DNA from 4 places in the Paenochrobactrum pullorum genome. Region 4 is predicted to be linked to each of the others. Evidence: riboswitches for the same ligand, from Rfam matches in the RefSeq annotation. Region 4 holds a riboswitch; each other region holds the start of a gene.
The links. Region 4 has a riboswitch for cobalamin ahead of JNC77_RS09910 (ABC transporter substrate-binding protein). Riboswitches for the same ligand answer to the same signal wherever they lie in the genome.

Region 1: linked by a shared signal. The riboswitch ahead of JNC77_RS02555 (ribonucleoside-diphosphate reductase subunit alpha) and the one ahead of JNC77_RS09910 (ABC transporter substrate-binding protein) in region 4 are both predicted to bind cobalamin.
Region 2: linked by a shared signal. The riboswitch ahead of JNC77_RS14565 (LysR family transcriptional regulator) and the one ahead of JNC77_RS09910 (ABC transporter substrate-binding protein) in region 4 are both predicted to bind cobalamin.
Region 3: linked by a shared signal. The riboswitch ahead of cobU (bifunctional adenosylcobinamide kinase/adenosylcobinamide-phosphate guanylyltransferase) and the one ahead of JNC77_RS09910 (ABC transporter substrate-binding protein) in region 4 are both predicted to bind cobalamin.

The regions. Positions count from the first base shown of each region.
Region 1 covers NZ_JBHEEH010000001.1:532,303-535,434, forward strand. Annotated here, with positions in the region: gene JNC77_RS02545 (heavy metal translocating P-type ATPase) at 1-1,149, shown strand, start outside; gene cueR (Cu(I)-responsive transcriptional regulator) at 1,159-1,560, opposite strand; cobalamin riboswitch at 1,670-1,884, shown strand; gene JNC77_RS02555 (ribonucleoside-diphosphate reductase subunit alpha) at 1,998-3,132, shown strand, end outside.
Region 2 covers NZ_JBHEEH010000013.1:65,824-68,955, reverse strand. Annotated here, with positions in the region: gene JNC77_RS14565 (LysR family transcriptional regulator) at 273-1,163, opposite strand; cobalamin riboswitch at 1,438-1,630, opposite strand; gene JNC77_RS14560 (DUF1852 domain-containing protein) at 1,867-2,850, shown strand; gene JNC77_RS14555 (methionine synthase) at 2,878-3,132, shown strand, end outside.
Region 3 covers NZ_JBHEEH010000002.1:21,075-24,206, reverse strand. Annotated here, with positions in the region: gene cobW (cobalamin biosynthesis protein CobW) at 1-817, opposite strand, end outside; gene cobU (bifunctional adenosylcobinamide kinase/adenosylcobinamide-phosphate guanylyltransferase) at 836-1,354, opposite strand; cobalamin riboswitch at 1,571-1,797, opposite strand; gene JNC77_RS06265 (cobyric acid synthase) at 1,858-3,132, opposite strand, start outside.
Region 4 covers NZ_JBHEEH010000005.1:58,838-61,969, reverse strand. Annotated here, with positions in the region: gene JNC77_RS09915 (aq_1923 C-terminal domain) at 1-864, opposite strand, end outside; cobalamin riboswitch at 1,116-1,307, shown strand; gene JNC77_RS09910 (ABC transporter substrate-binding protein) at 1,480-2,490, shown strand; gene JNC77_RS09905 (FecCD family ABC transporter permease) at 2,529-3,132, shown strand, end outside.

The DNA of each region.
Region 1 (3,132 bases), on a different contig from region 4:
ATATTCGGTCAGTCGCCGTCATTAGGCTTTGCGCTTGTGAATGCCATTGCGGTGCTGATTATCGCTTGCCCTTGTGCGATGGGGCTTGCCACGCCAACGTCAATTATGGTTGGCACCGGACGTGCGGCAGAAATGGGCGTGTTGTTCCGTCGTGGCGATGCATTGCAACGTTTACGTGAAGCATCTGTCATTGCTTTTGACAAAACCGGAACACTGACCTTGGGCAAGCCGGTTCTGGCACATTTTGAAACTGTTGCCGGACAGGATGAGGCGAAAATTCTGACCCTTGCTGCGAGTGTTGAGGCACGCTCCGAACATCCGATTGCCGCCGCCGTTGTGCAGGCGGCAGAAGAAAAAGGCTTGACCTTAAAGGATGTGCAGAACTTCAACGCTATTGCTGGCATGGGGCTGGTTGCAGATGTTGATGGTCAACAAGTGGCCGTGGGTGCTGGCCGTCATATGGCAGCATTCAATATTGATATTACAGCTTTGGAAAAAGTGGCCGATCAACTGGCCGCGCAAGGACGCTCGTCCATTTACGTGGCCGTTGATGGTCAATTGGCTGCAATCCTGTCGATTGCCGATCCGCTCAAACCATCAACGAAAGAAGCGATTGATGCGCTACATCAGATGGGCTTGAAAGTAGCGATGATCACCGGTGACGGTCGTGCAACGGCAGAAGCCATTGCCCGTTCGCTGTCGATTGACCATGTGGAAGCCGAAGTGCTGCCGGGCGGCAAAGTGGATGCTTTAAAGCGTATGTCGACGAAAGGTGAGGTGCTGGTATTTGTCGGCGATGGCATCAATGATGCACCGGCACTAGCTGCGGCTGATGTGGGTATTGCTTTGGGCACCGGCACCGATGTGGCGATGGAAAGCGCCGATATTGTGCTGATGTCGGGTGATTTGCGTGGTGTTATCAATGCGTTGGCGGTATCTCGTGCTACCATCCGCAATATTCGTGAAAACCTGTTCTGGGCATTTGCTTATAATATTGCGCTTATTCCGGTGGCTGCTGGTGTGCTTTATCCATTGTGGGGCACATTATTGTCGCCAATGCTGGCGGCAGGTGCGATGGCGCTTTCCAGCATCTTCGTGCTTTCCAATGCGCTGCGTCTGCGTAAGGTTAAACCTGCATTGCAGGTTTAACTGATAAGATTAAGATCTGGCTGCATTGCTGGCCAGATCATGCAAAATCGGACAGTCAGGGCGGTTATTGCCCTGACAGTTCTGTGCCAGATGGCGCAATGTATCCGCCATTTCGCGCAATTGTTCCATCTTGGCTTCCAGCTCCGCCACATGGGTGAGGGCTATTTGCTTCACATCAGATGAAGCACGGCTGTGGTCCTGCCAAAGGGTCAGTAAATCTTTGATTTGATCCAGTGAAAAACCTAAATCGCGCCCGCGCCGTATGAAGCGCAATGTTTCTACATCGCGTTTGGAATAAACGCGGTATCCAGCCTCGGTGCGCCCTGCTTTTTCAATCAGCCCGACCGTCTCATAATGGCGTATCATTTTGGCACTTATACCCGACGCAGTTGCTGCTTCGCCAATATTCATCATGTTAAAGCTCCGTGGTTGTGCTATATATAGGCCATCTCCTGACAGCTTACAAAATAATTCATTGGACAGCGCCAAACTATATGTTGACGTCTGCTCGCATTAATTGTCTATATCTAGTGGTCACGGTCTCTCGAATCGCAAGATAGAGAGATAATAGGGAATCCGGAAAGGCTGGTGCTTTTCACCGTTTAAACCGGAGCTGCCCCCGCAACTGTAAAGCGGCGAGCTTTTGTCTATTTACGTCACTGAGGTTATTCTTGGGAAGACGGACAAAAGCCCAGACCCGCCAGCCAGGAGACCTGCCGCGACACGAAATGTTCTCCCTGGGCGGGGTGTCCCGGTGGTGTGCTGGCAACAGAGCAGACGTATGGCGTCGCTCTTTTTCATGCATGCATCCGTCTGACCTTGCCCCCAACAAAAATTGGGGTAAGCCAATGTCGATTTCTCTTGTGCGTGAGCCTGCCGACGGCGACGCTTTTTCTGCCGCAAACACAGCTGCAAATAATTCCGAGCTTGGGTTTCAGGTCATCCGTCGTAATGGATCAGTCACACCATTTGATGGTGATAAAATTGCTGTTGCGTTGCAAAAAGCATTTCTGGCTGTTGAAGGCACAAGTGCTGCCTCGTCGCGCCGCGTTCATGATGTTGTTGCAGAACTGTCTGAAGTTATCATTGGAGGTCTTACCCGCCATGCAACAGAAGGTCGTACCTTCCATATTGAAGATGTTCAGGATCAGGTCGAGCTGGCATTGATGCGTGGCGGCCATCACAAAGTGGCACGTGCTTATGTGCTGTACCGTGAAGAGCGTGCCCGTGAACGTGCTGAACAGGCCGCCAATAATCCGCAAGCAAAGCCGCAATTGCAGATGAAAAGCGCGAGCGGTCAATTGGTGCCGCTTGATGAAGCACGTTTGAAACATGTGGTTGAAGAAGCTTGTTCTGGTTTGGCCTCTGTCTCAGCAGAAGCCATTTTGACCGAAACCAAACGCAATCTTTATAGCGGCATCACACAGGATGAATTAGCGCTGGCGCCTATCTTGGCTGCGCGCACCTTGATTGAAACCGAGCCGGATTATTCCAAAGTTAGCGCTCGTTTATTGCTGGATAAATTGCGCCGTGAAGTACTGACCTTTGTTGAAGGTTCTCCGCGTGAAGCAACACACAAGCAGATGTGCGAGCTTTATCCGAACTATTTGAAATCCTATATCCGTGTGGGTATTGATGCCGATCAGCTTGATCCGGAATTGGCATTGTTCGATCTCGACCGTATGGCCGCTGCCATCAAACCAGAGCGCGATCTGCAATTTGATTATTTGGGCTTGCAAACCCTTTATGACCGCTATTTCCTGCACGTTCAAAACAAGCGTTTTGAATTGCCGCAAGCTTTCTTCATGCGCGTTGCCATGGGGCTGTCCTTACGTGAAGAAGAGCGCGAAACCAAAGCAATTGAGTTCTATAATCTGCTTTCAAGCTTTGATTTCATGGCTTCAACGCCAACTTTGTTTAATGCCGGAACGCGCCGCCCGCAGCTTTCTTCCTGTTTCCTGACCACTGTTCCGGATGATCTCG
Region 2 (3,132 bases), on a different contig from region 4:
AAATTAGCTTTACCCATCGTAGGCTCCTTGCCTCTTTTTTAAGTCACAAAGGATCTACAAATCTAGGGGCTATTCAATTGTCGAATATTGATGGTGCGCTCTGCGTATGAGAATGTCGGTATCATTATCGTGTAACAGGCGCACGCGAGGGCAGACATCTGGAATGGCTGTGATGACGCAGCTATTCATAAAGCGTATATTTTGAAGGGCAGGGCATCGCCATGAATCATGAAGACTAAAAGCTGAATGCCCTCAATCCTTTAAAGAGTAACTTAAACTGCTGCTATTTGACGGGATGTATCGAGAAAGCCGGCGATGTAATCAATGGTTTCATCACCACTTCTCAAGCCAAGGTGGATGCTTTTTTGTATCCCGTTCTTGCCAATTCGTACCGGATGAACCCCAAGCGTCGCTGCTTCCCTGCACACGAGCCAATTTGGAATAGCACTGACACCGCGTCCGGCTGCAACGAGTTGCAACATCATTTCTGTTGTTTCAACGCTCCGGTGGTGGCGGGGGCGGCAATTGTCCGGCACAAGAAATTGCGTAAATATATCCAGCCGCTCTGGTGGCACCGGATAAGTGAAAAGGGTTTCTTCTAACAAGTCCGTAGGCTCTGCATGGTTTTTAAGAGCTAGCGGATGGTGCGTTGGAACAGCAAGCACAAGTTCATAGTCGAAGACCGGCAGGTAATGGATACCCGCTGCTTCGATCGGATCGGGAGTAATGAGAATATCGATTTCATATCCCGTTAATGCGGAAACACCACCGGCAGCAAATGACGTGGTCAGTGCCAAATCGACATCCGGCCAGTCCATAAGATAGGGTTTTGTGACGCCCATCAGCCATTGATGGCATGGGTGGCATTCCATGCCAATTTTAAGCGAGCCTCTTTTGCCGTAGCGGTAGTCAGATAAAACGTCTTCAGCTCTTTCTATTTGTGGCAAAATACGCTGAGCCAATGCGACAAGATAGTGTCCGGCTTCAGTGAGACGGAGATTGCGACCATCCTTTTCCCACATGGCAACACCATAGCGTTCCTCAAGCTTTCGTATTGTGTGGCTGAGTGCTGATTGCGTAACATTGAGACGCTCGGCGGCAGCCGTCAGACTACCAACGCGCTCTATTTCACGCAGAATGGCCAGATGTTGTCTATCTAGCATGGTGATACCTGAAATTTATAAAAAATTGTTTTTTACTCATGCTGTGAGGCCTAATGCTGTGCTAGAATACTGACATGTCATCATTGAAGACATTTGGCTACCGGCAGTCAAAGAATTGAATTCCGCTTTAATTGTTTGTTTTATATCTTTATTTCTAATCATCATGCTTAAGCTAGTCATCCATGCTGCCATCATTTAGCGACAGTGAACGGATATGACGCAGTAACAACGCCGCTATGGCGGTCAAAAGCGGCACCCCGGACACCCCCGCCCGTGGTCGTTATTTGTCGTGGCAGGTCCCCTGGCTCACGGATAAATGTTTTTGCCCGTCTTCCCAAGTCAAACCCAGTGACATCAATGGGCAATGACTAGCCGCTTACAGTTGCGGCGGGCAGCTCCGGCATTGAACCGAATTCCCTCTTAGCTCTGGATTGTTCATCCATAAAACCTTGACAGTAAGAGCAATGCCCTAACACTTTCTGTTGGTCAAGCATTCTATGATACACCGTACAAAGCATGAGCATCCCTCATGCTTCAATGAAATCAAATCATTTTTACTCATTCATTGAGTCAGGCATAAGTCCCGCATCACACAAATTTATAGTTGGTAAGGAATTACTGACTGAGTAACCCGAAAATGATGAAGTCCTGAAAGTTAACACGCACACAAGTTATATTCCAGGAATTAGGACGCCGTATCGCAATGACCAAAAACTTTAAACTGACTATTAATAGCATTCCTTTTGACGAGAATTACCAGCCGGCAGATAGTACCCGAATTACAACGAATTTTGCTAATTTGGCCAGAGGGGAGAGCCGTCAACAAAATTTGCGCTGTGCATTGCGAATGATTGATAATCGTTTCAACGCTTTGGCGCATTGGGATAATCCAACAGGCGATCGTTATTCTATCGAGATCGAAATCATTTCTGTTGAAATGGATATTGATACGAAATCAAAATCAGATGCTTTTCCACTGATAGAAATTTTGAAAACCAATATTTTTGATCACAAAACCAATAAGCGCATTGAAGGCGTGGTGGGGAATAATTTTTCATCTTATGTGCGTGATTATGATTTTAGCGTATTGCTGCCTGAATATAATCGCAATCTTCCTGAATTCACCCTGCCGGAGAATTTTGGCGATTTACATGGAAATTTGTTTAAATATTTTGTAAATTCAAAAGCTTACAAAGATTATTTTAGCAAGGCGCCGATCATTTGTTTGAGTGCGTCAACCAGCAAAACATATTTTCGCACCGTCAACGAACATCCGATATTGGGTGTCGAATATCAACAAAATGAATTGTCTTCGACTGATCGTTATTTCGCTAAAATGGGTTTGCAGGTTCGCTATTTCATGCCACCGGATAGTGTTGCACCTTTGGCATTCTATTTTACCGGCGACTTATTGGCTGATTACACCAATCTTGAGCTTATCAGCACGATTGCCACGATGGAAACGTTTCAAAAGATTTACCGTCCGGAAATCTATAATGCCAATTCAGTTGCGGGTGCAACTTATCAGCCAGATTTGAAGCATTCCGACTGTTCATTGACACAAATCGTCTACGATCGTGAAGAACGAAGCCTGATGGCCGTTAAGCAAGGAAAGTTTGCCGAAGAGCAATTTATCAAACCCTACAAAACCATTCTCGAAGAATGGTCTGCCAATTACGCTCTTTGATGAATTACAATCATAAGGTTACCTGATATGAAAACATTGTTGCCAACTTCCACCGCCGGCAGTCTGCCGAAACCGTCTTGGCTTGCTGAGCCGGAGAAACTTTGGTCGCCTTGGAAACTGGAAGGTGAGGCGTTGATTGAAGGCAAACAAGACGCATTGCGGCTGGCCTTAGATGATCAGGTTCAGGCAGGCATTGACATCGTCAGCGACGGCGAACAAACGCGTCAGCATTTTGTTACAACTTTCATTGAACACCTCAATGGTGTTGATTTCGAAAAGCGT
Region 3 (3,132 bases), on a different contig from region 4:
ATGCTTTCGGATCATTCACATCACCGGCTTCAACCACAAAACTTTCAAACTCGTCATGGCTATGGGTGTGATCATCATCGTTTTCATGGTGCATTTCATGATGTGATTTGCGATTGGCAATATCATCTTCCGAACCAACACCAAGGCCAAGCAGAATATCTGCACCGATCTTGCCAAAACTTGCAGACACCATATTGGTCTGGCGGGATGAACGTTCCGACACATCTTTGCGCACAGCTACAAGCGCTGCTTCATCAAGCAAATCAGCTTTATTCAGCACGATCAGATCAGCCGCATGGATCTGATCTTCAAAAAGTTCCTCCAGTGGGCTTTCATGGTCAAGGGATTCATCAGCCTGACGTTGCTCATCAATCTTATCGTGGTCATCCGCAAAGCGGCCTTCGGCAACAGCTGCCGCGTCAATTACGGTTACAACGCCATCAACAGTCACTTGCGTTTTAATTTCCGGCCAATTGAATGCAGCCACCAGCGGCTGCGGCAGTGCCAAACCGGATGTTTCAATCACAATATGATCAGGGCGATCTGCGCGTTCCAACAATTTGGTCATGGTCGGGATGAAATCATCGGCAACGGTGCAGCAAATGCAGCCATTATTCAGCTCAATCACATCTTCTTCGGTGCAGCTTTCAATACCGCAACCTTTTAAAATGCCGCCATCAACGCCCAGATCGCCAAACTCATTAATGATCAGTGCAATGCGCTTGCCATTGGCATTTTCCAGCAAATTACGGATCATCGTGGTTTTGCCCGATCCTAAAAAGCCGGTAATGACGGTAGCCGGAATCTTTTGACCCATTTTTTGGCCCTGCATATTCTATCCCTTCATTTTCAACGACAAACCTGCCGCCATAAAGTAAACTTCGTGAGCTTTTTCTGCGACACGCTGATGTAAAAAGCCCGCATAATCCCTAAATTCCCGCGCCATCCGGTTGTCAGGCACAATACCCAATCCCACCTCATTGGAGACAAAAAATATCTCGCCGGAAGTTTTCGGAAAAGTCTCTAAAAGCCGCGCTGTTTCGGCTTCAATATCGCGCTCCGCCATCATCAGATTGGTGACCCAAAGCGTCAGACAATCAACCAGTACAAAATGATTTGGTGCGGCTGTTTTAAGCAAAGCATCCGCCAGATCAAGCGGCTCTTCAACGGTTGTCCAATTCAGGCCGCGCCTGTCTTGATGAAGATTGATGCGCGAACGCATTTCATCATCATAAGCGCGCCCTGTCGCAATATAAAAAGGCTGAAGACCAGAGTTCTCAGCGCAGTTTTCAGCGTATTTTGATTTCCCCGAGCGAGCACCGCCGAGAACAAGCGTAATTTTAGCCGAGGGCATTTTAATTCAAACCCCGACTTCTACTGATGCGTAGCTTTTCACCTTTAAGGCAAATAATGATCTGCTTAAGAAGGAAACCTCCTGAAAGGGGGGGGCAGCACTTAAATTATACACACTAATCAGTGAAAAAAGCGCATTCGATGCGCTATTGTTAGCGTGTGCAGCCATGACAACCTCCGTGCAGGCAGCGAGGAAACCTCCCCTAAGGTGCAGGCAATATGCCTTTTACAACAGGCAGGTCTCCTGGCTCGCGGGTCATTAAGATGAAGCCGCCTTCCCGGTTTCCCAGTGGCTGCGGGTATTAACAACCCACATGGCAACATCCCTCACCGCTCTACAGTCGCGGGGTCGGCTGCTATCAAAATGCTTGATATCAAGCATTTCTCGCATTCCCTCTTCGTTCATCAAATAAGATGATGAAAACCTGATGCAATGGCCTGACATTATGCTGTGTACCAATGATCGTCAATCAACTTGAGACAGTCTGAACTGTGGATCAATGTTTAAATTTTCACAGGCAAACTTAATTGTAACAAAACCTCAATATCCAGATACTGCTCCAAATTATCAGCAAGCTCATTCAATGCATCATCAACACTGGCACGGTAATTTAAACCTGCATCACGCACACCAAGCTTTTCCAGCAATTTTGCCCTGAAACTGTCGGATGCAAAAAGACCATGTAAATATGTGCCGAAAATGCGCCCGTCGGCAGAAACGGCACCGTCAGCACGACCGTCGACAAGCGCAAAAGGGCGCACGCAATCTGCACCACTACTGACACCGCAATGAATTTCATAACCGTCGACAGCTGCGTCATAGGCAAGCGCCTTACCCCGTACTTGACCGAGTATCTTCTCGGCTTTCATAACGGTTTCCATCTGCAAAAGGCCTAATCCTTCAGCTTCTGCAATATCACCATCAATCTGCTCCGGATCACTGATTTTTTGCCCCAGCATCTGATAACCACCGCAAATGCCGATCACATAACCACCACGTTTGACATGGTCATGAATTTGAACGTCCCAACCATTTTCACGCAAGCGTTTCAGATCGCCAATCGTCGATTTTGTCCCAGGCAAAATGATCAATCCGGCATCTAAGGGTATGGGGTCGCCTGCCCGCACCATCACCAGTTCCACATCCGGTTCGGCTTTCAAAGGATCAAGATCATCAAAATTGGCGATTCGATCCAACATCGGCACGGCAATTTTGAGAGCTTTTCCTTGGGGTTCAACCATCTTCTCCAGCACCACCGAATCTTCGGCAGGCAAACGGCCAACAGCTTTGAGCCAAGGCACTACGCCCAAGGACGGCCAGCCGGTAAATTCGGTAACCGAACACAAGCCATCATCAAAAAGCGACACATCACCGCGAAATTTGTTAATCAAAAAACCGACAATCATGGCGCGGTCTTGTTCGGGTAAAATCGTATGAGTGCCCACGAGCGAGGCAATCACCCCGCCACGATCGATATCACCGACCAACACCACCGGCACACCGGCCTTGGTGGCAAAGCCCATATTGGCAATATCATTTTGACGTAAATTAATTTCAGCCGGAGAACCTGCACCTTCAACCAAGACAATATCAGCACCATCGCAAATGTGCAGCCATGACTGCATTACCGCATCCATAAATTGCGGCTTCAAGCGCTGATAATCGCGCCCCTTTGCTTGCCCACGGACTTTGCCTTGCACGATAATCTGACTACCTGTTTCGGATTGCGGCTTTAATAAAACAGGGTTCATATGCACGCTTGTCGGCATACCGCAGGC
Region 4 (3,132 bases):
AATTTGCCAGAACGGAACTTCCGGCAGACGCATGGAGAAACCGGCACTTTTAATTTCGTTGATTGTCGCTGTTGCTTCCGGCAGTTTGAACGAAATATTTTTGGTTGAATAGGTCCCTTGAATAGGCTTGAGCTCATTGTTGGCTGGGTCAGCCTTTTCAGTATAAAAACGGGTCATGAAGGCGGCATCAATATCTTTGCCATCCGTTGTACCAATAAGAACAGACATTGGCTCTTTGTTGACGGAGCCGTCATCTTTAGGCACTGAAACGGTCATATCCACTTGAGCCGCTTCAAGTTGCATGGAGGCTATCTGGCCGTTTTTCACATCATTCAATGTGAGATTTTTATATAAAGTCTTTTGCTTTGTATCGAGGAAATTTTGCTCGAACTGTATTTCGGAGACATGAATTTTTTTAGCTGAAAAGCGCTCTACTCTTTCTGCCGGTGTCAGTTTGCTGCTGCCACCAAAAAGTTCGGATAAGACTTGTTTGTTGAAATTGGCATCATCAATTTGAAGCTGGGGAATAGTGATTTTGAACTGAGCGGTTTCAGTCGTAATGCCGGTGGCATCTGCTTTTCCGGTCAAGAATAAAAATTGCGGGCGGCCGTCGAATGTCGCAATATTAATGGTCTGGTCGTTTTTGAGCGGCAAGGTTACATTTTTAAGATGAATATTGCCGAAAAAATCAGCGGAAACCGTTTCCGCTTTACCACCACGTTTTTCAATCTGCTGACGAATATTATTTTGTAAATTATATTTGTAACCGGTTACACCGGCACCAGCCACAACGATGATTGCTACAGTGGTCCACAGAAGCGCTTTGCGCCCTTTTCCGCGAGCGGGTTGAGACTGATCTGACATTGAAACCTCTAAAATCTGCATTTATCATAATTTGCTAAATTGATTAAGCAGTCGCTGCTTTAGTCGCAAGTAAAAAAACATGTCGGTTTGTGTTTATTCGATGCTGATCGAAAAAACTAAACCGGTTGTTGAAATGAATAATAATAGCCGCGCTGATTTAACTCTTGTCTTTGATCAATCTTATCGAGGCTTTTTGTTGGAGATACAAAGCCTTGATTGATCATTGGTGACTTGCAGGATTAAATGGGTTCGATTAGACCTTGTTTGCCGGTTTCCATTGGGAATCAAAAGGGAATCCGACATCGCAAAATGATGAAACGGAACTGCCCCCGCAACTGTAGGCGATGAGCGTGCAGCAACAAGTCACTGTGATGAAAATCATGGGAAGACGTTGCACGTGACGATCCGCCAGTCAGGAGACCTGCCGGCAAAAAACTGTAACGCGGCCCGGACGGGGTGTCCGGGGGGGTGTCGTATGATTTTTGCCACAAGACGCAATAGTGCGTCCGCCATAGCCAGCTTAGAGATAACAGTCGACAAGGCTGCTTTTTACCTATGCTATTGCACCGGCATTCCCTCCCTGTTTTCCGGTCGCCTCACCAACCGGAGACGTACATGTTTCACAAGAGACTGATTGCAGCAGCACTGACAGCTGTCTGTTTTACATTGCCGGCCAAGGCCGAAACCAGCTATCCGCTGAGCCTCAACAATTGCGGCGTTGACCTGCGCTTTGAAGCAGCGCCGAAAAGCACCGTCAGTATCGGTCAGGCAGCAACAGAAATTCTTTATTCTCTGGGTCTTGGTGATAAGGTTCTTGGAACCGGCGTCTGGTTCACCGATGTTTTGCCTGAATATAAATCGCTCAATGACGGCATTGAGCGCCTTGCCGACAATGATCCGAGTTTTGAAGCAATTGTTGCCAAAAAACCTGAAATGGTAACGGTTCAATATGAGTGGCATATCGGCCCGCAGGGTATTATTGCCACCCGCGAACATTTCAATGATATCGGTATTCCAACCTATATTCTGGCAACCGATTGTATGAATAAAGACAATAGTGTTGGTTCGGATGGTACCCGTTCCGATATGTTCAAAATTGACAATGTCTATGCGAGCATTAACGAGCTTTCGCAGATTTTCAACGTGCCGGAAAAAGGCGAAGAGCTGGTTGCAAGCCTGAAAGCGCGTGAAGCAGCAGCGGCAGAAAAAGCAAAATCCTTAGGCCTTGCCGATGCGTCTGCATTGTTCTGGTTCTCTTCGGCAGAAATGGATGTTGATCCATATGTCGCTGGTAGCAAAGGTGCACCTGCCTATATGATGGAAAAGCTTAATCTTCGTAATGTCATTGAAAGTGACGAAGAATGGCCGACTGTCAGCTGGGAGACCATTGCCCGTGCTAATCCGACGGTGATTGTCATCGCTGAAATGTCACGCCGTCGTTTCCCGGCCGATGATGTTGAAAAGAAACTGGAATTCTTGAAGAATGATCCGGTTGCCAGCCAGATGGATGCGGTCAAGAATGGTCATATTATTGTTTTGAACGGTCATGCGATGGATCCTTCCATCCGTAATGTGGCAGCTGTTGAATTTTTGGCAGAAAAACTGGCCGGATTTGACCTGAAATGATTGTAACGACAGCCTCCGGCACCTTTGGCCGCACTGCAATGGTGTGGAAAATCTTTCTTTGGACTGTGCTGGGGGCTGGCGCTTTGATGCTGGCCATCCTCATCGGTGTGGTCATTGGTGAAACGCCATTGCCGCTGGATACAGTGACAGCGGTGTTTGCCAATAATCTGTGGGGCGCCACCCATGAGGTTGACCGGATCGATCAGGGTATTATTTGGTCTTATCGCTTGCCACGCACACTGGTGGCAGCGGCTTGCGGTGCAGGTTTGGCGCTTTCCGGTGTTGTGCTGCAATCTTTGGTACGTAATGCTTTGGCCGATCCCTATCTTTTAGGGGTTTCGGCAGGCGCATCCACCGGTGCCGTTGCCGTAACGGTACTTGGTATCGGCGGCGGCATGATTGGTATTTCCGTTGGTGCTTTCAGTGGTGCAGCTTTGGCTTTTTTACTGGTGGTAGCACTGGCGAAAGCGGCTGGTGGCGGATCGGTGCAGCTTGTTTTGGCAGGGATTGCCGGATCGCAGCTTTTTAATGCACTGACGTCTTTTTTTATTGCAAAATCGGCAAATGCTGAACAAGCACGCGGCATCATGTTTTGGCTGCTTGGCAACTTATCGGGAGTGCGTTGGCCGGATGTAACTTTGG